Regions from separate parts of the Brevibacillus sp. NPDC058079 genome, predicted to be linked through region 1. Evidence: riboswitches for the same ligand, from Rfam matches in the RefSeq annotation. Region 1 holds a riboswitch; each other region holds the start of a gene.
What was found. Region 1 has a riboswitch for cyclic di-GMP ahead of ggt (gamma-glutamyltransferase). Riboswitches for the same ligand answer to the same signal wherever they lie in the genome.

Region 1 (4,882 bases):
CAGCAACAACAACGATGACAATGATCGTAACCATGGTGGTAACGGAGGAAACCGCAGACGTTATGGATTCGACAGGGATATGCAGATACAAACCAAAGTTGGTCTTGGGAATGGGGGAATAGGTGACTACGTATTCCTCGCCATTGTCCGAGTAGCTGTATGAGCCCTTTTCTGTTTTTCCTGATTTAAGGATTTCCATTAATGGTTGCGGCAGAGAGGATTCCTCAAGCGGTTTTCCGATCAGATCCTGGGTAGGATGGTACTGAATCTGGTTCTTGTTATCAACGAGAATCGGATAACCATCGTTGCCTACTTTCAAATTCTTGAGAAATGTAGCTGTGAAGTCATCTACATTGACGAGCCCCGTCAAGACACCAAGCTTCTCATTGTTTTTTGCTTTTACAGGGGAAGCGACGATGATGGAGCGATTGCCGGTTGTCTTCGCAACAAGAACATCGGAGAAGCTGGGTTTGTCCTGCATACCGTCTTTGAAGAATTGGCGCTCGCTTAGATTGATTCCAACGCTTTTGGGGAACGTATCAGCCGTTACTTTTCCATCGCTTGCGATATACGTATTTCCGTCATACAGTTTCATTTCCTCGGTAAACTTGCGGATGAATTCATTTTTTGCCGCTGCATCATCGGATTGAATATCTGAGGTACGGGCTAAAATCTGAATTTCTGTCATACGCCGGTCCAGATATTGATCCATAGCTATGGCCGTACTGGAAGTAAGGTCAACATAGGATGATTTTTGTTTATCAATCAGAATGGATGAAAAGCTGTTCGTGATAAACACCGAAACGGCAGTAAGTGGAATGACGGCCACGATGAGAAACCAAAGGATCATTTTGTTCCTGAGTTTGTTGAACAAAAACATAGGATTGTTCCACTCCTAATCCGTGATTAAGATATTTCTTTCCTTGTGAAAAGCTGTCTACCACCAGGAAATATAATAAAGGTAGACTGCTGAGATTAACTCAGCAGTCTGACAAAATATCAATATCCCATTGCTGCGCCTTCACCGCGAGGGTCAGCACCGCCAAATTTTACATTAGTTTGCGGGTCAATCAGGATTGCGCCGGACTGTCCCATCGTATCGGTATAGGCTGCTTCCAGCTTTTCGACTGGATGTCCACGTTTAATTAACTCGTCCAGGACTTCTTGAGGGATGCGGCTTTCCACCTTGAGATTGTTGGAAGCAGATCCCCAGTTGCGTCCATGCAGCCATCTTGGCGCTTCGATTGCGTCTTGCACGCTGAAACCAAAGTCGATGATACGCGTGACGAGAGCGGCTTGCGTTTGCGGCTGTCCTTCTCCCCCTTGTGTTCCGTAGAGAAGATAAGGCTTGTCCCCTTTAAAGAGCATAGCTGGGTTAATTGTGTGGAAGGTGCGTTTTCCTGGTTCCAAGTGATTGATGTGTTTAGGATCCAAAGAGAAATAGCTTCCGCGGTTTTGCAAAAGGATGCCCGTATCTTTCGCTACGATACCGGAACCCCAGTCAAAATAGTGACTCTGAATGATGGACACTGCATTTCCATCCTTGTCGACGATCCCGAACCAGGTTGTATCGCCTTTTGGATCAAGCGGTTCTACGGATTTGGCGGCTTGTTTCATATCAATGCGCGCTGCTAAATCTTTCCCGTGCTGCTTGGACAACAGCTCATCCACAGGGATATCCACAAAGGCAGGGTCAGTCAGCCATTTATCGCGGTCAGCAAAAGATTGTTTGGTAGCTTCCACAATCGTGTGATAGTAATCGGGTGTTCCTTCACCCATGCTCTTGAGGTCAAAATTGTTCAAAACATTAAGAATAGAGAGCGAAGCCATGCCTTGGGAGTTAGGCGGAACGTTGTACGCTTTATAACCACGGTAGTCTACCGAAATTGGATCTGCCCAAGTGGAGGTGTGCTTCTCAAAATCCTTCAACGTGAGCAATCCACCGTTGGCTTGCATGTCTGCTACGATTTTTTTAGCAACTTCTCCTTTATAAAAACCGTCAGCACCTTTTTTTGCAATGATTCGCAAAGTATTGGCAAGATCCTTTTGTTTGAGAATCTCGCCTGCTGCATAGGGATCGCCGTTGGGCTTCAGGAATGTTTTGCGGAATCCATCAAAACGTTGAAGATTCTTCAAGTCATTGTCAGTTGGATCTGTTGCGTATTTCGTCCAATATACTTGGTTGGGGGAGACTGGATATCCGTTCTGGGCGTATCCAATGGCAGGCTCCAGCAGTCTGTTCCATTGAAGCTTACTGTTGCCCATGCTTTTATGGGCGTAGTTGTACGCCTCCCACCAGCCGGAGACGACACCAGGGACAGTGTTTGCCGATTCATAACCGCGGGACGGGATTTTTTCGTAGCCTTTGTTTTTGTAATAGTCGATGGTTGCTTTTTCGCCTGCACGACCACTGCCGTTCAGCGCCTTCAGCTCTTTTGTTTTGGCATTGTAGATGAGCCAGAAGTTATCTCCGCCAATGGTTGTGTAATGAGGATAGACGACAGCTAATGTGGAAGCGGCTGTAATTGCAGCATCTACTGCATTTCCACCGTCTTCCAATGTCTTCAGGGCCGCAGCCGTAGCCAGATAGTGAGGAGTCGTCACCATTGCGTTCGGTGACATCGATGTTGGACGGTTAGCAGCTTGTGCTCCAGAGAACGTTGATAGCCCGATGACAGCAGTCAGCGCGACGGTCGAGAGTTTCTTCCAGAATGACATTCCTATGAAACCTCCTTCATGATGAATAGAATAATAATTCATTAAACCGGCTATCCGCTGTTGCCTCACCTCCTTTAAAAACTAAAAATACACAAACATACAAAAATAGACAAAAATAGACATTATGAGCGCAAAAAAAGACCAATGATATAGGATCATTGGTCTCGTCCTACATCAATACTTCGGTAGCTGGCAAGCGTGTCCGCTGTTGCGGAGGTAGCCCCTGTAGCTTTGCGTCGCCGGATTTCCCCGGGTATGCCGTTTCGATATCAATGGATGAAGTAGAAAATTGACACATATACTGATTCGATCGTTGTGGGAAAATGTTCCTAAAACTCCGTTTGCCAATAATATAGACTATTTACCATTTGTGGTAAATAAGAAAAAATATTTTAATCCAGAAAAATAGTGAGAAATGTTATGGGGAAGGTTGTTTTTCGCAGACATTCACACACCTCCTGGGGCAAAACTGCTTATGATGATAAAAAGGCACATTCGCCAAGGAGTGAAACAAAGACCATGATGCATCCCGATACAGAATTGCGCTATATCAACGATGAGATCGGGTACGGTGTGTTTGCGACAAAGTTTATCCCAAAAGGAACGATTGTATGGGCACAGGATAATTTGGACCAGGTATTGGACCCTGTATTTGTGGAAAGACTTGACTCATTACGAAAACAGGACGTACAAAAATACTCCTTTAAGAACCAGTTCGGAAAGTACATTCTTTGTTGGGATAAGGCAAGGTACGTGAACCACAGCTTTCATGCGAATTGTGTGCCGACCATGTATGATCTGGAATTGGCTGCACGGGATGTTTTGCCGGGTGAAGAGTTGACTGATGATTATGGGACGTTGAATCTGGATGAACCTTTTGATTGTTTGCCCGAGTCCGACACGGACCGCTCCCGCGTAATGCCCGATGACTTGCTTCGGTATTACCCGCAGTGGGATCGGATTGCTGCGGAAGCATTCCAACGTTTCAATCATGTTGAACAGCCTTTGCTGCATCTGATTTCCCCGAAGCATCTCGAAACGATTCGTGGGATCACGGAGCAGCGCTTAGCCATTGATTCTGTCATTCATCTGTATTGCAGGTCACAATGGCAAACGAGGCAGCAATGGAAGACGTGAGCGGGTCGGTCAACGACCCGATTTTGTTGAACTCTGAGTAGAGAATCAGTATTATGGAATGTAAAGGTGAAGTGAAAGGTTGATTTCATTGGAAAACAAGGTAGCGGCATCCAATTTTATCCGCAATATCATGATTGATGACTTGCAAGAGGGCAAAGTAAAGGAAATCATTACCCGCTTTCCCCCAGAACCGAACGGGTATCTTCATATTGGACATGCAAAAGCAATCTGCCTCAACTTTGAGTTGGCACGTGAATTTTCCGGCAAGGCCAACCTTCGATTTGACGATACCAATCCGGTAAAGGAAGACATCGAATACGTAGAGGCCATCAAAAGGGACGTTCAATGGCTGGGCTTCGAATGGGACGGGTTGTTTTTTGCATCTGATTACTTTGAAGAGATGTACAACCGTGCGGTGCTGTTGATTAAAAAAGGTTTGGCTTACGTAGACGATCTGTCTCCCGAAGACATGCGTAAAATGCGTGGAACATGGACAGAGCCAGGCACAGATAGTCCGTTCCGCAATCGATCTGTGGAGGAAAACCTGGATCTGTTTGCACGGATGCGCCAAGGGGAATTCAAGGACGGAGAAAAGGTGCTGCGTGCGAAAATCGATATGGCTTCTCAGAACTTCAACATGCGTGATCCGGTTCTGTATCGAATCTCCCATGCAACGCATCACAACACGGGAGACAAATGGTGCATCTATCCGATGTACGACTTCGCTCATCCGTTGGAGGATGCCATTGAGGGCGTGACACACTCCCTGTGCTCACTGGAATTCGAAGATCATCGTCCGTTGTATGACTGGGTAGTCCGCGAGTGCGAAATGGAGAAGGTACCACGCCAGTACGAATTTGCTCGCTTGAACCTGACCAACACCGTTATGAGTAAACGCAAGCTGAAACAGCTTGTCGATGAGAATGTAGTAGACGGCTGGGATGACCCGCGCATGCCAACCATCGCAGGCTTCCGTCGTCGCGGCTATACACCAGAAGCGATTCGTACATTCGCTCGTGAAGTAGGG
Region 2 (4,882 bases), on a different contig from region 1:
TTTGTCCAATCAGCATGTGTACAAAGCAGGGATCATTCTATTTTTAGGACCATTGTTTTTAACTGTCTACCATTTTATCACGTACTTGGCAGCTTTGCGCGAGGAGCGTGAGGAGCAGGAGGCAGCTACGACAGCTACGCTTGAGCGTACGGCCTACCAGATGATTCTGGAGGGTGGGCGTGTATATAGCGAGCTGAGTCGCCTGAAAACAGAATATCCAGAAGTGGAGCAAATGCTTCGTGCCAACGATTTTCACGATAAACTGGAGCGCTATGCTTTGGAAATGCAGCAGTATTTGCAGGCGAAGCATTTTGAGCGTAAAGACGTGGAGCTCTTGGAGGGTCACTATTATTTCTTGGAAAACTTGCTGAGCTTGGCGAACCAACATCCGGGAATAATCGAGTCCCGCGTATATAGCCGCCGAGGTGACAATTGATGGGGACAAAGGAGAGAGAAGCGGATGTTTTGGAAAAAAGACAAAGGCCTAGCAGAAAAAGAGACAGCAGCGACGACAGTGGCAACTCCCACAACCACAATGGCAGGACACCAAGACGCTTGGAAACATGAGCTTCGCGGTATTTACGAACAGATGGGTGCGATTCTCACGTCGAACCAAGCGATGAACGCCGAATCCGAGCAAACGGTGCGATTGGTGACGAGGATGAAGCGTGTTGTAGATAATATCCAGGTCATTAACGAGCGGGATGATGAATCTGCGAGCCAACTGTCGGATCGAGGAGAGCGCTTGACGGACATCTGTAAACAATCGGTAGCTCGTGCAGATGAAGGTAAGAAGGCGATGACGGACGTTGTGGAAGTCATGAGCCTGCTCGACAAAGAATCGGTCCATACGTCCAAGTCCATGAGCCGCTTGGAAGAGCGCTCTTCGGAAATTACGAGCATCGTCAAGGTGATCAGCGACATTGCCAATCAGACCAACCTTCTCGCTTTGAATGCAGCGATAGAAGCGGCACGTGCAGGTGAACAAGGCCGAGGCTTTGCTGTAGTAGCGGATGAAGTACGGAAGCTGGCCGAGATGACAGCGAACTCGACCAAGACGATTGCAGAATTGATCGGCAAGATTCAGGAAGAAACAAAAGAAGCGTTGTCCAACAGTGAAAAAAGCAGCAGTGCGATCAAAAATGGACTTTCTATCAGCAAGGATGCTGCGGAGAAGACGGATCAGATCGTGAACGCTTTCCAGGCACTGAATGTCGAAGTGTCAGGTGTGATGGAAATCATCGCGCACCAAAAGCGATTTGCAGACGATGTGTCCCAACAGGTAAGTGATGCGAAGGGCTTGCTGGAAGAGCTGAATGAAGGCCTGACCAAGCATGTGAGGGACGCAAACGCGGTAGAGCAAATGCTCGCGACGAGCGTAAAGGATGTCAAAAAGATATTGTGATCATAAGGAAGAAGAATCAGGAGTCCGTATCCCAAGAGATGCGGACTTTTTGGTATTTGTTCAATTTGGTTCACTAAAATTTTACATTTTTCTGTTTGACTATTAGGAATTGAGTACTATAATCAAAGTAAGATTCTCCATAACTTTCCTTTTTTCGACAAAATCATACCAGCATTCGCTATGAATGGGCAAACCCATTGAAAATTGGGGACGCAAAGCCACGGGCCTAATGTACACGTTACGATGGCAGCCGGGTTGCCGACTAGCAGTGTATTTTGCTGTTTTAGTTTTACGGCTCCTTTCATGCGAAGGGGGCCTATTTACTTTACAAAAGGGAGAGGTTAAAGCATGTCAATCCTTCAAACACTGGACAAGCAGTACATCAATGGGGAGTGGCGCGACGGACTTGGCGCAAAGACATTGCAAGATATCAACCCTTATAACGGGGAAGTCATTGCAGAATTCAAAATGGCAAATTTGGAGGATATCGACGCGGCTTACAAAGCGGCAGCCGACGCGAAAAAAGAGTGGGATGAAGTGAATGCCTATACCAAATCCCGAATGTTGGAGCGTGCTGTTCACTATATCGAAGAGAATGAAGAAGAAATCATTCAGATTATCATTCGTGAATTAGGTGGAACCCGATTGAAGGCATTTTTTGAGATCGGGCTTGTGAAGGATATTATTCGCGAGGCGGCTACGTTCCCGGTACGCATGGAAGGAAAAATTCTTCCTTCTCCCGTAGACGGAAAAGAAAATCGCTTGTATCGGATTCCCGCAGGAGTTGTCGGCGTCATCAGTCCGTTTAACTTCCCGTTCTATCTGTCGATGAAGTCCGTAGCGCCAGCTCTTGGCACGGGCAACGGCGTCGTCCTCAAACCACATGAGCACACGCCAATCACGGGTGGGACTCTCATAGCGAAAATTTTTGAAGATGTAGGTCTGCCAAAAGGCTTGATCAACGTCGTTGTGACGGATATTGCTGAAATTGGCGATGGTTTTGTCTCCCATCCGATTCCGCGCATCCTTTCGTTTACAGGCTCTAGCCAAGTAGGAAGCCATATCGCGCAAGTGGCAGCGAAGCATTTCAAAAAGGCGATTTTGGAGCTGGGCGGCAATAGTGCACTGATTGTTTTGGAGGATGCGGATCTCCAGTATGCCGTCAATGCAGCGGTATTCAGCCGCTTTACTCACCAGGGTCAGATTTGCATGTCGGCTAACCGGGTTCTGGTTCACCAAGATGTATACGATAAATTCCTCGATCTGTATGTGGAAAAAGTATCTGGACTCAAGGTAGGCGACCCAAATGATCCTGACACGGTAATCGGTCCACTCATCAATCAACGGCAAGTCACCAACCTGATGGCAACGATCGATGAGGCGATACGCGAAGGAGCCGTTCCTGCACTGAAAGGGGAAGTAAAGGGCAACGTGGTCGAGCCGATCGTTTTGACAGGAGTGACCACAGACATGTCGATTGCATCCAAAGAGCTGTTTGGTCCGGCTGTTTGCATCATGTCGTTTGCTTCTGAGGAAGAAGCGATTCGCATGGCGAACGAGACCCCATTTGGATTGTCCGGGGCGATTCATACACGCGATCTGGAGAGAGGTGCCCAGATGGCAAAACGAATGGAGACCGGCATGATTCACATCAACGATGGAACGATCAATGACGAACCAATCGTGGCGTTTGGTGGTGAAAAGCACTCCGGGTTGGGACGTTTGAATGGTCAATGGAGTTTAGAAGAGTTCACTACGCTGAAATGGATTTCGGTTCAACACAAAAAGCGCCAATTTCCGTACTAATGCCAGCAAAATATAGAGGTGAAGAGGGTCATGAACGGTTACGTGGAATGGAACGAAACAGAAGCTTCCGAAAAGGGGAAAAACGCAGAACTGCTCGAGGCGTTCATCAAGGTTGCCCCTTATTTAAATGATTTACTCACCGATGACATTACCATTGGGGTCTACGACACGGAAAAGTTATTACGTAATGTGCCTGCCCAAACATTTGCGCTGCAAGTCAAGCCAGGTGATCCACTCCAAGAAGGAGATGTGATCACCAACGCGATTCGTAAAAACACCAGGCAGGCGATGATGGTCCCCAAAGAATTATTTGGTTTTCCTCTCGTCGCACGGGCGATCCCCCTGCATGATCATACGGGAAAAGTCATCGGCGGTGTCGGCATTGGATCCAGTATGGAGCGAGCCAATGAGCTATATGAAATTGCCTCAAATCTCTCGAGTGTCGTCGAGCAGGTCAGTGCCACCACACAAGAGATGGCCATGCAGATCGGGAATTTGAACGAGCAAATGAAGGCAATCTCAGAGCAAGCCAACGATGTGAGCCAAAGTACGACTGAGATCGAGCAAATTACTCTCGCCGTGAAAAAAATCGCTGATCAAAGTAACATTTTGGGACTGAATGCGAGCATTGAGGCTGCGCGGGTAGGAGATGCTGGGCGTGGATTCGCTGTCGTTGCGAATGAGGTTCGCAATATGGCAACGGATTCGCGGGCGAATGCAGACAAAATCAAGCAAACCACAGATTCCATCCGGGATTTGATAACCCTGCTGCAAAATTCGATTGCATTGATTAATCAAACCATGGAGAGTCAGGCAGCTGCTACGGAGGAAATTTCTGCGACGATGGTCGAAGTGAGCGACAATACGCAAAAGCTGGCAGGGCTTTCCCAAGAAGTGTTTGAAATAAAGTAAGCCCATACATGTAACAAAATTCCCCTCTCAGGAGTCTAACTTTAGAGAGGGGAATTTTTCCTTTAGTTCTTTTGTGTGGTGGGTAGCGATTGCTCCAGCATATAGCGATACACTGGGACTTCATCGCCCTTTTCAAGCGGCAAGAAGTTAAAGGTGACGTAGCTGTCTACTGATTCCGGTTCCAAGGCCAATGCTATGAAGTTGGCGTTTGGCTGGGCCATGCTGAACACGTAGCTGCCCGCAGGAAAGGTTTTCGTTGTTTCTGTTACATTTGCAGTCACTTGGTTGGTGAAATGCCCATTCTCGTAAATCGTATTCACCTTGTTTTCCAAAATGGTGTAGCTTTCTACCGCTATGGTCGTTTCTTTTGATAGCTTGATTACTGAAACACCGAGCAATTCTAGCTTGGCTGCAACGTCATGGTAGCCAGGAGGCATGAGATAAGCAGTGGGACGCTCTCGTTCGAGCACGGGATAGGCATCCGTAGAGCTTACCCAGTCGATGGGGGTAGACACTTTTTTTGCCTTGGCTAGATCGACCACTTCGAGAGATTGACCCGGTACTCGCTTATTCTCACTCAGGATGACGAGTTTGTCGTTGTCGTTTGCCTTTTTGCCTTTTTCCGTGATTTCTGTGCGTGCCTGCGTCACGGCGGACTTGATTGCTTTGGCGTTGGCCGCTGTTGATTGGATGACAGCAGCGTGAGTCATGGCCTGGCTGTATACACGGCGCTCAAAATCGGCGCGTCCAATGCCGATG
Region 3 (4,882 bases), on a different contig from region 1:
AATGAAGGCTATCCGTCTGATTGGACAAGAACTACTTGCGATCTTACACAAATCGGGTGAACCCATAGCTACGTCTCCCGTTTTCCTATCGTTGGCTACCCACAAGTCAGACAGTGTACGTTGTTGGAGTGCCTATATCATTGGCTTGGACAACACCTTATCGGTCGAAGAAAAACTAAGGCAAATAAGAAAATTTGCGGCAAATCATCATTTTGGAGTGAGAGAGATCGCATGGATGGCGATTCGAGATTCTCTCGTGCATGAACTGAACCATTCCATTCAACTTCTGAGCGAATGGGTACTAGATACCGACGAAAATATTCGCCGCTTTGCGGTAGAGGCCACACGCCCACGAGGTGTCTGGTGTAAACATATTGACGCATTGAAAAATGAGCCTGCTCGCTGCCTGCCTTTGCTCACGCCAGTGAAGTCAGATCCATCTAAATATGTTCAAGATTCTGTAGGGAATTGGTTGAACGATGCGAGTAAATCACAACCAAGCTGGGTGATACAGCTTTGTGACGAGTGGCTAAGCATCTCTGATTCAAAGGAAACGAAAAGAATTGTAACCAAAGCGAAAAGAACCATCCTGAAGACCCAAACCGAAAAGAAATGATGAACCGAATCACATATTTATCCCAATTTTATTTGTTGAATTCATTATCCGAGGAAAGTTTGCGCTTAATCGATCAATTAACCTCCTTAACCCCTTTCCCCAAAAATACGTGCACTCAAACACCAGAAACTTTTTCAGAGGGCTTCTACTTCATCAAAGAGGGGAAAGTACGTTTATATAAAGTAAATCGGGATGGTCGGCAGTTTACATTTGATATCCTTGGGGAAGGCAATGTGTTTGGAGAAGTGGATTTGCTCTCATTAGGTACACGGGAGATGTATATAGAAACCATCGAAGACTGCCTCATTTGTAAAATGAGCAAAGCAAAATTTGAGAGCTACATAATCGAACACCCGCAACTGATGATGAAGATCATGAGGCTCATTAGCGATAGAATGGTTTCGATCAGCCAAGCAGCCGAAAATCTTGCCCTTCTCCCTTTACAAGATCGCATTATTTCCACGTTAGTAAGGCTTGCCGACCAATTTGGCAATCCTAACAGTTCTGCGTTTCAACAAATTGAGTTACCTCTTTCCCATCAAGAGCTCGCCCATTTTGTCGGGGCATCCAGGGAAGCTGTGACGGTAGCATTACGTGCTTTAGCAAGAGAAGAACTAATTCAAACAGGCTTTAAAACCATTTCCATTCATCGGGACAACATTTTAAAGAAGATGTAATCCAGTTTACATCTTTCCCTCCAAAAGAAAGATATCGTAAAGCTATGGCTTCTACTATTCTTTCGAAAAAGAGGGGAACGACATATGGATAAACCACATTTTCAGAGCCTGCGCGAAGAGCTAGATTATACAACCATTCAAATAGCAGACTTCCTCACTCGTGAAGTAACAGATTCATTTACAAGATCAATCGAGGAGCTGAGGATCTCTGGACAGGCAAAGGGCTTACCGATTGGTTCGATGGCGCCTGATTTCACATTGAACGATCACACTGGCAAGACCATTACCTTGTCGGAAGAAATCGTAAAGGGTCCCATCGTCCTCACGTTTTTCCGTGGATCATGGTGCCCCTACTGCAATTTGGAGCTGCAAGCATACCAAAAACAGATCGATACGATAGCCTCTCTGGGTGCCCAATTGTTTGCCATTAGCCCACAATCTCCTGCACACTCTCTTACTATGCAAGAGAAAAACGGACTGAGCTTTCCCGTGTTATGCGATACCAATAACCAGGTAGCAGAAAAATATAAACTCAAATTCAGACTGCCTGATTCTTTACAGGATACCTACCGATCATTGGATATTGATCTCAAGCATTTTAATAGTGACGATTCTTGGACGCTCCCCATTCCTGCTACTTATATCCTCGACAACCAGAGCGTAATCCGGTTAGCATGCTTAGATCCAGATTACAAAAAGCGAATGGAGCCAACTGAAGTTTTAGACATTCTGCGTACCCTAACCTAACGCCTATATAACGAAGAACCAGTTGATACCACAACTGGTTTTTTGTACGTCTAAGCTTTATAAACAATTAGTTTCTTTTCCCTACCAAAACTTGACAAAGATATATCTTTTGGCTTATATTTTGCATGATTATATCTAGCAAAATTCGACACACTTTTACAAGTTTTGCTAAAAAATGCAAAAGGCAAAGTCATCGAAAGGTGGCGACGCAAAACCACGGGTCTACAGTCTTTGACCATGATAGCCGGGTTGCCATCATCTTGAGACCATTTTTTTTGATGTTGGTAGCTTCGGTTGTTCCATTTCAATGGAACGGCCTTTTTTTGTGTTTCGTTTTTTGAAAGGAGGATGAAAGCACTTTCATTTTCGTAACGGATGGAAAAACATAACTTTTGAGACGTCAAACATACACAACACGGTAATCAGAAAATGATGGAGTGGGGAAGTTATGTACAAACAAGTAGAAACCGTACAAGAGTTAGCAAAATTTCATGAAATCAAAGAAACAGTATGGACAAGCATGGGCTTCGAGATGGAGTACGCGAAAGAAGGCTCCGCACAATTCCTCTTAATTGCCGAAGACGGTGAAGCAGGTGGAACATTTGAAATGACGCCCTTTTCCGAATCAAATGCTTATATGAAATCACTTTTTCAGGATGTTGTTACAGAAGATATGAAAGTAATGGAGGTAGACAGTCTTGCTGTTTTGCCGAAATACCGTGGACAACTAGGGCAAAAAGGAATTTGCTTGATGATAGATTACGCTGAAAAGCATGATTATACCCACGCAATTGGGGTAGCAGATCCGACTTTTTTTTCGTTCATTAACAAGAAGTATCAAGTAAAAGCGACTCAAACCAAAGATATCGTCTTTTACAAAGGGGCCGATGCTATTCCGACCCTCTTTCATCTAAAAGATGTCTATGACAATAAGCACGATCCGAAATATTCCTGGTACAATTCGTCGTCATCCAACCAAGTAAAAGTCGAGGTAGGTGGGTAACATGGATAACATTGATAACATTGATCTATTGAGAAGAAGAAACAATTGGGTCGTAATCGTATTTGCAAGTATTATTACGGTTGTTCAGGTCTTAAACCTTTTTCTAGGCGTATCGTACACATTCGTTTTCACGATACTGGGTATTTTGTATGGTGTGCTGGCACCTTTTACTTACATCTCCAATCGCCCGAGCTTCCGTGAAAAAGCAGCGCCCTTCATGAAGTTTTTCAACTTCGCCGTAATCGGGATCTTCATGTTCATCGTAGTTGGACTAGACCCGCATATGATCAATATCATGACCATTATGTTCTTTGTAGCAGTCATGGGGATTTATCAAGACCGACTCATCAATATTTTGACGATTGTATCGACATTGGGTATTGTCTCTTACTACTTCCTGACACAGAGAGAAACGATTTTCCATTCGACTAACAATCTTGATCTGATGTACTTCCTGCTTACCTTCTGCTTCGTCTCTGTCACGAGCATGATGCATGCTGTATTCAATAACAAGCTGCAAGAGGAAAGTGAGCAACAAAAGCAAGAAGCGATTGCCTCGAAGGAATCTTTGCAACGTGTTCTGGATCAAATCAATGAATCACTCACCTCTATGCAAGACTATCAAGAGAATTTGAACCAGGTGACGGACGGCGTGAATGTTCGAGCAGTCGAAACCGTCGCTTCCCTGCAAGACATTATGGAGTCCTTTACGGTCCAGACCAGCAATACGGACGAGCTGCGTCGGGAAATGAGCTCGACGAATCTGCAAGTTGAGGATATGACTCGCTCTGTTACAGAGATGCATGAGTACGTAGAATCGACCAAAGAAGCCACTAGCGAGAGCGGCAAACGCATTGGCAACATCGGCAATGACTTTGAACGATTCATCACGGACATCCAAGGTACGAACCAACTGATTCAAGAGCTCAATAAAGAAACCGAATCGATTGGGAAAATCATTCAAACCATTTCCGAGATTTCTGCACAAACCAATCTGTTGGCACTCAATGCCACGATTGAAGCGTCTCGCGCAGGCGAACACGGCCGAGGATTTGCTGTCGTAGCAGATGAAGTACGCAAGCTGGCTGAATCCTCCAAGCTATCCTCTGAGTCGATCTCGAGCCTGCTGATGACCATTCGCGAAAAAATGAAGCTGGTATCGGATATGATTTCCGAGTCACAGACTTCTTTTGAGAAAAATAGCGAGGGCATCCTCGAAGTGCAAGAAATGTTCACCAATGTAGACAACTACATGCAAAACTTTGCGGATAAAACGAAAAACCTGCAAGAGTTCATCATCCATGTTCACAGCATGATTCAGGAAGTCGGCGCAAAAGTAGAAGTCAACGCAGATATTACCGACAAGAACAAAGAGAGCCTGGAAGAAGTGCTTGTTCTCGTTTCTGAGCAAAAAGACGAAGTCGTTAAGGTTTCTGGCGGCTTTGAAAAAATCGAACAACAGATGCGTGGTCTCCATATGTAACCTTCCTGCAACCGCCTTTCACGGGCGGTTGTTTTCTTTTCTCATTTTGTAACTGAATAGATATATAATGTAAATATTCTGATATTTATGTTCTTTTACAATGAAAGGAGGCACATCATTGATGGATGCACGAATCGAAACAAAAACGATTCAAACAGATCGATTGCTTGTTTCCCACCTGACAGCAGGCGTACCGGAAGGAGAACCGCTTCTCCTCATTCACGGCAATGCATCAGCCAACTTGTTCTGGGATGATACCATTGCGGCTCTATGTGACCAGTACCGTGTGTATGCACCTGATATGCGTGGCTATGGAGCAAGTGAAGCATTGCCTATCGATGCAACACGCGGTTTGC

Region 2: it holds a riboswitch for cyclic di-GMP, as region 1 does, so the genes downstream of both, yfmT (benzaldehyde dehydrogenase) here and ggt (gamma-glutamyltransferase) in region 1, are expected to answer to the same signal.
Region 3: it holds a riboswitch for cyclic di-GMP, as region 1 does, so the genes downstream of both, ACFVS2_RS23770 (N-acetyltransferase) here and ggt (gamma-glutamyltransferase) in region 1, are expected to answer to the same signal.

What each region holds. Positions count from the first base shown of each region.
Region 1 is NZ_JBHVSO010000009.1:229,757-234,638, forward strand. It holds gene ACFVS2_RS24860 (methyl-accepting chemotaxis protein) at 1-880, opposite strand, end outside; gene ggt (gamma-glutamyltransferase) at 1,000-2,718, opposite strand; cyclic di-GMP riboswitch class I at 2,900-2,988, opposite strand; gene ACFVS2_RS24870 (SET domain-containing protein) at 3,238-3,855, shown strand; gene ACFVS2_RS24875 (glutamine--tRNA ligase/YqeY domain fusion protein) at 3,935-4,882, shown strand, end outside.
Region 2 is NZ_JBHVSO010000005.1:210,671-215,552, forward strand. It holds gene ACFVS2_RS16875 (hypothetical protein) at 1-436, shown strand, start outside; gene ACFVS2_RS16880 (methyl-accepting chemotaxis protein) at 461-1,405, shown strand; cyclic di-GMP riboswitch class I at 1,583-1,668, shown strand; gene yfmT (benzaldehyde dehydrogenase) at 1,754-3,211, shown strand; gene ACFVS2_RS16890 (methyl-accepting chemotaxis protein) at 3,242-4,123, shown strand; gene ACFVS2_RS16895 (M14 family metallopeptidase) at 4,186-4,882, opposite strand, start outside.
Region 3 is NZ_JBHVSO010000008.1:311,486-316,367, forward strand. It holds gene ACFVS2_RS23755 (DNA alkylation repair protein) at 1-616, shown strand, start outside; gene ACFVS2_RS23760 (Crp/Fnr family transcriptional regulator) at 616-1,293, shown strand; gene ACFVS2_RS23765 (peroxiredoxin-like family protein) at 1,378-2,040, shown strand; cyclic di-GMP riboswitch class I at 2,214-2,297, shown strand; gene ACFVS2_RS23770 (N-acetyltransferase) at 2,489-3,043, shown strand; gene ACFVS2_RS23775 (methyl-accepting chemotaxis protein) at 3,036-4,526, shown strand; gene ACFVS2_RS23780 (alpha/beta hydrolase) at 4,648-4,882, shown strand, end outside.